4 regions of the Buttiauxella sp. S19-1 genome follow, and region 4 is predicted to be linked to each of the others. Evidence: predicted binding sites of a transcription regulator. Region 4 holds the regulator's gene; each other region holds the start of a gene.
What was found. Region 4 encodes LexA, which represses DNA repair genes until DNA is damaged. Its sites were predicted from a motif close to TNCTGTATGTACATACAGNA; they were not measured.
Positions count from the first base shown of each region.

Region 1 (2,205 bases), on a different contig from region 4:
AGACCAACTGCTGCCAGCGGGGAAACGCCAGTGTCGTGTTCGCTGCGGGTAACGCCAGTAGAAGCGTAGTTACCTTTAGCGTCTGCACGCCATACCATACCACCCAGACGAGTGTAGATATCCAGATCGTCGTTGATTGGGTAGCTCAGTTTAGCAGCCAGTTGAACGCCTTGCGCTTTGAAAGCACCGTTATCAACGCTGCCCTTGTAAGGCATACGACCTAACCAGTCGTAACCCATTTCGAAACCAACGTACGGGTTAACCTGGTAACCACCGAATGCACCAGCACCCAGTTGGCTGCTGTGAGTTGGGCCATTGTTGTTCTGGAAACCGTTTCCGTAGAAACCGGTGTCGTGGAACTGGGACCAACCCAACTTACCACCTGCATACCAGGTGTTATCTTTCGGTGCGGCCTGCGCTACGGTAGCGAAGCCAGCCAGTGCCACTGCAATCGCGATAGCTGTCTTTTTCATTTTTTGCGCCTCATTATCATCCAAAAAGGCCATGAGCTTTAAAATCGCTCTAAAGCCCAGGGTTAAATCCTTCGCCCGAGTTTATGCTCACTTGTTACTCTACCGATCAATCGGTGTTATGGAAGAGCAACCCTGGCGAGCTAAAGTCTACAACGTAGTTGAAAACTTACAAGTGTGAAGTCCCTCAGGCATATGAAAAAAAACGATTTGAGTACACACTTTTTAACAACTTTGCGCGAAAAATAGGCTTCTTAAAACTGGCGGAATGCCGCCTGGAGCGGCTTGCAGCGGGGATTCTTCATAATTCACAATGAATTGTCAGCAGAGAAGAAAAAGTTCCAGGATTTCTCTTAAATTTACTTAATGATACAAACTAGAATGAATTTTTAGACCACTTCGTGGTCGACATCCTGTTTTTGAGGTACGAGTTGGACGCATAATAAAGCCAATTGCCTTACCCATTTCAGCTGCTGATGATAGCTGAAAATGCTCTTCGTCGGTCAATTCTTCCGGTAACCAACCAATAACAACACTGTAATTTCCTGTCTGCAATGCTTTTACCATAGCATCTACGGTAAAAAGTGGATCTAACTGGCTTACCTGCATCACTTTTGTCAGCGGAAGACCAGCTGACTGCACCCACTGACGACTCAATTTCTGTTGTGGCGTTAACCACAACTGCCAGCGAGATTGCTGACCAAGCTGTTGCAGCAAGGGCAGCAACACTAACTGTGTAATCCAGGGCTGATCTTCGCTGTAGATCACTTCACTGATCAACCCTTTAATGTTGTTACCTGCTGATGACTGAGCCAATGAAGGCGCAGAACCTGGAACAGTGGCAACGTGAGTTAGAACGTTATGTGATTGCATAGTTAATCCCGCCTGATGGGTTACTGTATGAATATACAGTAATGCCAGTTCGGACAAAGATCAATCTAAATTTCGGAAAGCATATCGCAATTTCGACATGTAAATCTGCGGAAAGTAAGAATGTGATTGCCGTCGCTCATCATGTTACCTATTTTCATATTACTGGATGCAGTTACACATTGTGATGATATGTTATGGATTGATATTTAAGGATATATTCATGAAGAACCGGTCTTATGCAAGGATTCATCAATCAAAAGAATATCTAGCGCCATTAGGTGATATAAATTATCGCTCGCTATTTGGTGGCTATAGTTTGACCGTCGAAAATGTGGTGTTTGCCATGGTTTCTGAGGGAGAATTGTATCTACGTGCCTGCGAACAATCGGAAGTTTACTTTGTTGCAAGAGCGTCAGAGTCTCTGGTTTATAACAAACGTGGACGAGCCATTGCGCTCAATTATTATCATGTCGATGAAGGACTGTGGCGTGATCGGCAAAAGCTGTTGCAGCTTTCAACCGATGCATTGTTTAGCGCTCGCCGTGAGAAATCTCGCCTGAAGGCGCAACAACGTCTCAAAGATTTACCTAATTTAACTCACAGCCTGGAAATGATGTTGTGGGAAGTCGGGATTGCTGACGTGCGCACCCTTCATGCTTATGGTGCAAAACGGTCGTGGATAAAACTGAGACATTTGAAGAAAGGGCTAGGGGTACAAGTCTTGTTGGCTTTAGCAGGGGCTATTTGTGGTGTTCATGAAGCCGCACTCCCGGCGGCAACGCGCCGGGAGTTGGTCGAGTGGGGGCATCTTTACGCGCAACGACACACCCGTTAAGTATGTTGCTGCGACACAAGTTGTTGG
Region 1 is NZ_JAHWLU010000023.1:22,823-25,027, reverse strand. It holds gene ompA (porin OmpA) at 1-473, opposite strand, end outside; gene sulA (SOS-induced cell division inhibitor SulA) at 834-1,343, opposite strand; gene MES37_RS08025 (TfoX/Sxy family DNA transformation protein) at 1,564-2,178, shown strand; gene yccS (YccS family putative transporter) at 2,175-2,205, opposite strand, start outside.
Region 1: sulA (SOS-induced cell division inhibitor SulA) is a predicted target of LexA. The motif match lies at 1,365-1,384, and genes of this name have one in related genera.

Region 2 (2,205 bases), on a different contig from region 4:
CAGTTAAGTAAGTTCTAAACGCCCTCACCCTCTCTCCCAGGAGAGGGAACTTGTTTGGTTTTCTCCTTCTCCTGAGGGAGAACGCCGGGATGAGGGCTTTTTTTATAGCCCCAACACCAATTGGCGCTCCATCTGCGGGTCCAGTAAAGTCACATGTAACCCCACCAGCCTGACTCCCCGCCCTCCTCGCCGTTCTTCCCACGTTTGCTTCGCAATAGCGATTAAATCGGCTTTATTCAGCTGAGGCCAGACATGTTCCTGAGTCGTTTGCTGGAAATCATTAAACTTAAGTTTGATACCCTGGCGGGCAATCAATAAATCAGGTTTTACCTTTTTCAAACGGCGTTCAAGTTCAGGATAGAGTTGCTCAATAATAGCCTCACACTCCTGCCACTGATGAATATCTTCCGCGAGTGTTTTTTCAACTCCGACAGATTTACGTTGCCGCTCATTGTTAATCTCGCGTTCATCTATACCCTGACTACGCTCCCACAGTACACGGCCAAATTTGCCAAACCGCTTGAGTAACGAAGCTAAATCCGTTTTCTGCACATCGGCACAGGTGCGCAACCCAAGGCTTTCCAGTTTGCCCGCTGTAACTTTCCCTACGCCGGGGATTTTTCCAAGCGGTAAGGTTTGCAAAAATGCTGGAATCTCCTCGGGAGTGATCAAGAACTGCCCGTTAGGTTTATTGAGGTCAGAGGCAATTTTGGCGAGGAATTTAACCGGTGCAATACCAGCCGATGCGGTGAGATTAAGTTCATCTGAAATAGTCTGGCGAATTTCCCTGGCCATGAGAGTTGCAGAACCATGGCAGTTCGGGCTATCAGTGACATCCAGATAAGCCTCATCAAGTGACAGCGGTTCGATAAGCGTTGTGTAGCGGCTAAAAATTTCCCGGATATGATTTGAAGCTTCTTTGTAAGCATCAAAACGTCCAGGAAGCAGTGTCAGATGTGGGCATAACTTGAGAGCCATTGCAGTCGACATCGCGCTGTGCACACCAAATTTTCTAGCGGGATAATTTGCCGTACTAATGACACCGCGCCTTTTCGCACTACCTCCAATAGCTATCGGAATATCCCGCAGAGTTGGGTTATCACGCATTTCTACGGCGGCAAAAAAGCAGTCCATATCGACATGAATGATTTTACGCATACTTGTTCGCACCAGTTATATTACTGGATAAGTATACAGTTAAAATAATTAAGGAGGAAAGTCTTCAATGGAAAGAAAACCTCCCGACGATGCGGGAGGTTTTACTGGTTTACAGGATGCGGTTCTGCTGAAGTTTTGCTTGCCGCTCAGCCCTTGCGATACGCTTCTTACGAGCATCACAGGGTTCAGGGCAGTTACAAACTTTCTCCATGCCTAACGCGGCAATACCACCACAGCTACCCTGAAGCGATTTGCGCTTCACAATAACGCCCAGTGACATTCCAAAGATCACCAGTAGAAAAATAACGAAGGTGGCTAAAAATACTGTCAGCATAAACGCTCCTGTCAGCCGCCAAAGTCATCTAGCATGATGTTGTCATCCTCAACACCCAAATCTTTGAGCATTTTGATAACCGCGGCATTCATCATAGGCGGCCCACACATATAGAACTCACAATCTTCTGGTGCCGGATGGCTACGAAGATAGTTTTCAAGCAATACGTTGTGGATGAAGCCGGTGTAACCAGTCCAGTTGTCTTCTGGTTGCGGATCTGAGAGCGCCACATTGAACGTGAAGTTCGGGTTTTCCTGAGCCAGTTTTTCAAACTCTTCTTCGTAGAACATCTCACGCGAAGAGCGAGCACCGTACCAGAAACTCATTTTTCGCGTGCTATGAAGACGTTTAAGCTGGTCAAAAATGTGTGATCGCATTGGTGCCATACCTGCACCACCGCCGATGAACACCATTTCAGCGTCCGTCTCTTTAGCAAAGAACTCACCAAATGGACCGGATATTGTCACTTTGTCGCCCGCTTTTAACGACCATATATATGAGGACATAATCCCCGGAGGCGCATCAGGCACATTCGGCGGCGGCGTAGCGATACGCACGTTCAGCATGATAATGCCTTTCTCATCTGGATAGTTAGCCATTGAGTAAGCGCGAACGCATGGCTCTTTAACCACCGACTTGAAGCGGAACAGATTAAACTTATCCCAGTCGCCACGATATTCCTGAGGAACATCGAAGTCCTGGTAGTTAACCTC
Region 2 is NZ_JAHWLU010000004.1:32,575-34,779, reverse strand. It holds gene pepD (cytosol nonspecific dipeptidase) at 1-11, shown strand, start outside; gene dinB (DNA polymerase IV) at 103-1,158, opposite strand; gene nqrM ((Na+)-NQR maturation NqrM) at 1,268-1,492, opposite strand; gene nqrF (NADH:ubiquinone reductase (Na(+)-transporting) subunit F) at 1,504-2,205, opposite strand, start outside.
Region 2: dinB (DNA polymerase IV) is a predicted target of LexA. The motif match lies at 1,180-1,199, and genes of this name have one in related genera.

Region 3 (2,205 bases), on a different contig from region 4:
TTGAGCGTGTGCTGGAAATGTTCGACTTACGTTCCCAGTTTGATGCCATCGCCTCGGCAGAACATCTGCCTTACAGCAAGCCCCATCCGCAGGTTTATCTGGATGCCGCTGCTAAATTGGCTGTTGACCCGCTCGCCTGTGTAACGCTTGAAGACTCCGTGAATGGCATGGTTGCCACCAAAGCCGCACGCATGCGTTCTATTGTGGTTCCCGCAGAAGAAAACCGTGACGACGTGCGCTGGTGCCTGGCAAATGTGAAGTTGTCTTCGCTGAGTGAATTACGCGCCGAACACCTGATTGGCTAATTTATTACGATGCGGGGCTCCCCGCATCATTCTCAAAACCATACCGACATCTAATTTTTTAAAACAGTATTTCAAAAATATTTGAGTTTCCCCCCTCCCGTATCTACTCTTTACAGACACGCGCAAATGCGCTTTTCCGGATACCGGAGTAACTATGATTCTCGATGCTTTTAATCTGCAAGGCAAAGTCGCTGTTGTCACGGGATGCGATACAGGACTGGGTCAGGGAATGGCGATTGGCCTTGCCGAGGCTGGTTGTGACATCGTCAGCGTAAACCGCAAAATCCCGCATGAAACGGCGCAAAAAGTGCGAGATTTGGATCGCCGTTTTCTCGCCATCCAGGCAGATTTAAGCCAACAAGACGCGATCCCTGACATCATTGCGCAGGCCGTGGCAGGAATGGGGAAAATAGATATCCTTGTAAATAACGCAGGCACCATTCGCCGGGAAGATGCGCTGGAATTTAGCGAGAAAAACTGGGACGACGTAATGAACCTGAACATTAAATCAGTATTCTTTCTCTCTCAGGCGGTGGCAAAACAGTTCATTAAACAAGGCACTGGCGGCAAGATTATTAATATCGCCTCCATGTTGTCCTTCCAGGGCGGTATCAGAGTCCCGTCTTACACCGCATCTAAAAGTGCCGTGCTTGGCATAACGCGCCTGCTGGCAAATGAATGGGCGCAACATAATATCAATGTCAACGCGATCGCGCCGGGATACATGGCAACCAACAACACTCAACAACTGCGTGATGATGAAGTCCGCAGCCATGAAATCCTCGAGCGAATTCCCGCGGGTCGTTGGGGTGTTCCTGCCGATCTGCAAGGCCCGGTGGTGTTTCTTGCCTCCAGTGCTTCCGATTATGTCAACGGTTACACCATTGCCGTCGACGGAGGCTGGTTAGCCCGCTAAACAACACGCCGCCGGGGAATCCGGCGGTTGCAAAATGTTACGCCGTCACCTCTTCCGTCTACTGTATAAAAACCCTATACTGTATGAATCGACAGTTTTCATCCAGGTAGTATCATGACGGCGGAAGGTCACCTTCTTTTTTCCATTGCCTGTGCAGTATTCGCTAAAAACGCCGAACTCACGCCTGTGCTTGCTCAAGGAGACTGGTGGCATATTGTGCCTTCAGCCATCCTGACCTGTTTGCTGCCTGATATTGACCACCCAAAGTCATTTCTCGGTCAACGCTTGCCGTGGTTTTCCAAACCCATTGCCCGCGCCTGCGGCCATCGGGGCTTTACCCACAGCTTATTTGCCGTCTTCGCAAGCCTTGCACTGTTCTATCTCAAAGTCCCCGAAAGTTGGGTGATTCCCGCCGATGCCCTTCAAGGCATGGTGTTGGGTTACTTAAGCCATATTTTGGCAGATATGCTCACTCCTGCGGGTGTCCCACTCCTTTGGCCCTGCCGTTGGCGCTTTCGCTTTCCCATCATCAGGCCGCAAAAAGGTAATCAACTGGAACGTGCCTTGTGCATGGTGTTGTTTGGTCTGGCCGTGTGGATGCCGCAAAGTGTGCCCGATAACAGCGCGGTGCGCTGGTCATCGCACATGATAATTTCGCTGCAAATGACCTTTAATAGTTTTTTAAATAACCACCTGGAACAATAATTAAACGAAATAGCTCTAATTGTAATAATCAATTCCTTTTGAATATAAGAGTAACTCCAGGGTTCTGGTACGCTTTACAGAATAAAGGTGGCAATCAGTCCATCTGTTTAAAATATACTCAGGAGATACGGGGATGAATTTTCCACTCATAGCGAACGTTATCGTGTTCGTTATTCTATTGCTGTTGCTGGCACAAACTCGCCACAAACAGTGGAGTCTGGCAAAAAAAGTACTGCTTGGTCTGGTGATCGGTGTGGTCTTTGGCCTTGCATTACACAC
Region 3 is NZ_JAHWLU010000036.1:33,245-35,449, reverse strand. It holds gene hxpB (hexitol phosphatase HxpB) at 1-305, shown strand, start outside; gene kduD (2-dehydro-3-deoxy-D-gluconate 5-dehydrogenase KduD) at 460-1,221, shown strand; gene MES37_RS10520 (metal-dependent hydrolase) at 1,336-1,926, shown strand; gene MES37_RS10515 (L-cystine transporter) at 2,060-2,205, shown strand, end outside.
Region 3: MES37_RS10520 (metal-dependent hydrolase) is a predicted target of LexA. The motif match lies at 1,299-1,318, and genes of this name have one in related genera.

Region 4 (2,205 bases):
ATGCGCGAGACATTGTGCGCGCAGCGTTAATAAGTCCGCCTTGGAGTTATACGGCAGGACATACATAATCGGGCGTGTGGGATCTAAGCCCAGTTCGGCTTGTGGATCTGCCGGAATGGACTTGCTCTTTACCAGAACGCCTAATGGTAAATTAAGTAATTTGTAGTAGATTCTTGGCCAGCCTGACATAAACGATGTAAAGCCTCAGGTTAATGATGCAAATTCGCCGCAAGAATATCAGAATCTGGCTCAGATTTCTGTGGCGTTGCAATATAGATAAGCATTGACCCAAATAATTTGAAAAGGTTTCCCAAAATGGCGAGCAGTACCACTGGACTTACCCGTATCATCAAAGCCGCAGGCTACTCATGGAAAGGGCTCAAAGCAGCCTGGATTAACGAAGCGGCTTTCCGCCAGGAAGGGGTTAGCGCGCTCATCGCCATCGCCATCGCCTGCTGGTTAGATGTTGACCCTATCACCCGTATTTTACTGATTGGTTCTGTTGTGCTGGTCATGATTGTCGAAATTCTCAATAGCGCTATCGAGGCGCTTGTTGACCGTGTTGGTACCGATTACCACGAGCTTTCAGGACGGGCCAAGGACATGGGGTCTGCTGCCGTATTAATCGCCATTATCCTCGCAGTTATTACCTGGGTCACACTGCTTTGGCCGCATTTGCGATGATCTTTCCAGAATAGTTAAGTCCCTGGTTTTTTGCTCAATTTGTGGTTCCAAAATCGCCTTTGACTGTATATACTCACAGCATAACTGTATAAACACCCAGGGGGCGGAATGAAAGCGTTAACTACCAGGCAGCAAGAGGTGTTTGATCTTATTCGGGATCATATCAGCCAGACCGGCATGCCACCGACTCGTGCCGAGATTGCTCAACGTCTGGGGTTCCGTTCTCCGAACGCCGCTGAAGAGCACCTGAAAGCACTTGCCCGTAAAGGCGTCATTGAGATTATCTCTGGTGCGTCGCGCGGTATCCGCTTGCTGGTGGAAGAAGTTACCGGTATTCCGCTGGTTGGGCGTGTTGCTGCGGGGGAACCACTCCTTGCACAACAGCACATCGAAGGCCATTACCAGGTTGACCCATCACTGTTTAAACCAAATGCCGATTTCCTGTTGCGCGTTAGCGGGATGTCTATGAAAGACATCGGTATTATGGACGGCGACCTGCTTGCAGTTCATAAAACTCAGGATGTGCGTAACGGCCAGGTTGTGGTGGCGCGTATTGACGACGAAGTGACTGTTAAGCGCTTAAAGCAGCAGGGTAATACCGTTCATCTTCTGCCTGAAAATAGCGAATTTGAACCTATTGTGGTTGACCTGCGCGAACATAACTTCTCTATTGAAGGGTTGGCGGTTGGGGTAATTCGCAACGGCGACTGGCTGTAAACTTCTCCAGATGATGCGCTTTAATGCGCATCATCGTCTTAATTCTCTTATCTCTTCCTGGATTGGCCATGCGATTTTTCTCGACGGCTGACAGAGCTCTCTGGCGCCTCGCCTTACCCATGATTTTTTCCAACATCACCGTGCCTTTACTGGGCCTTGTTGATACCGCGGTAATTGGTCATTTGGATAGCCCTGTTTATCTTGGCGGTGTCGCTATTGGTGCGACGGCAACCAGCTTCTTATTTATGCTGTTGCTGTTTTTGCGCATGAGCACCACCGGTTTAACTGCCCAGGCATTTGGTGCCAATAATCCCTCTGCTTTAGCGCGTGCACTGGTTCAGCCCTTGCTATTGGCGTTAGGAGCAGGGGTGGCGATCGTCTTACTGCGTGAACCGCTGATATCCCTGGCCTTGCATATCGTCGGCGGCAATGAAGATGTTTTGTTGCAGGCCCGGCGATTCCTTGAAATACGTTGGCTTAGTGCGCCAGCCTCGCTTGCCAACCTGGTCTTGTTGGGCTGGTTGTTAGGCGTTCAGTATGCGCGTGCGCCAGTTATCTTGCTGGTTGTCGGAAACGTACTGAATATCGTGCTGGATGTGTGGCTGGTCATGGGGCTACACATGGATGTTCAGGGCGCGGCACTCGCCACCGTCACCGCAGAATATGCGACGTTTATCATTGGTTTGCTGATGGTGAAAAAGGTTATGGGTTTGCGCGGAATCAGCTTTGAGATGCTCAAAGAGTCCTGGCGCGGGAATGTGCGGCGTCTGCTGGCACTCAATCGCGACATCATGCTGCGCTCGC
Region 4 is NZ_JAHWLU010000014.1:26,209-28,413, reverse strand. It holds gene plsB (glycerol-3-phosphate 1-O-acyltransferase PlsB) at 1-189, opposite strand, end outside; gene MES37_RS05515 (diacylglycerol kinase) at 316-684, shown strand; gene lexA (transcriptional repressor LexA) at 793-1,401, shown strand; gene dinF (MATE family efflux transporter DinF) at 1,470-2,205, shown strand, end outside.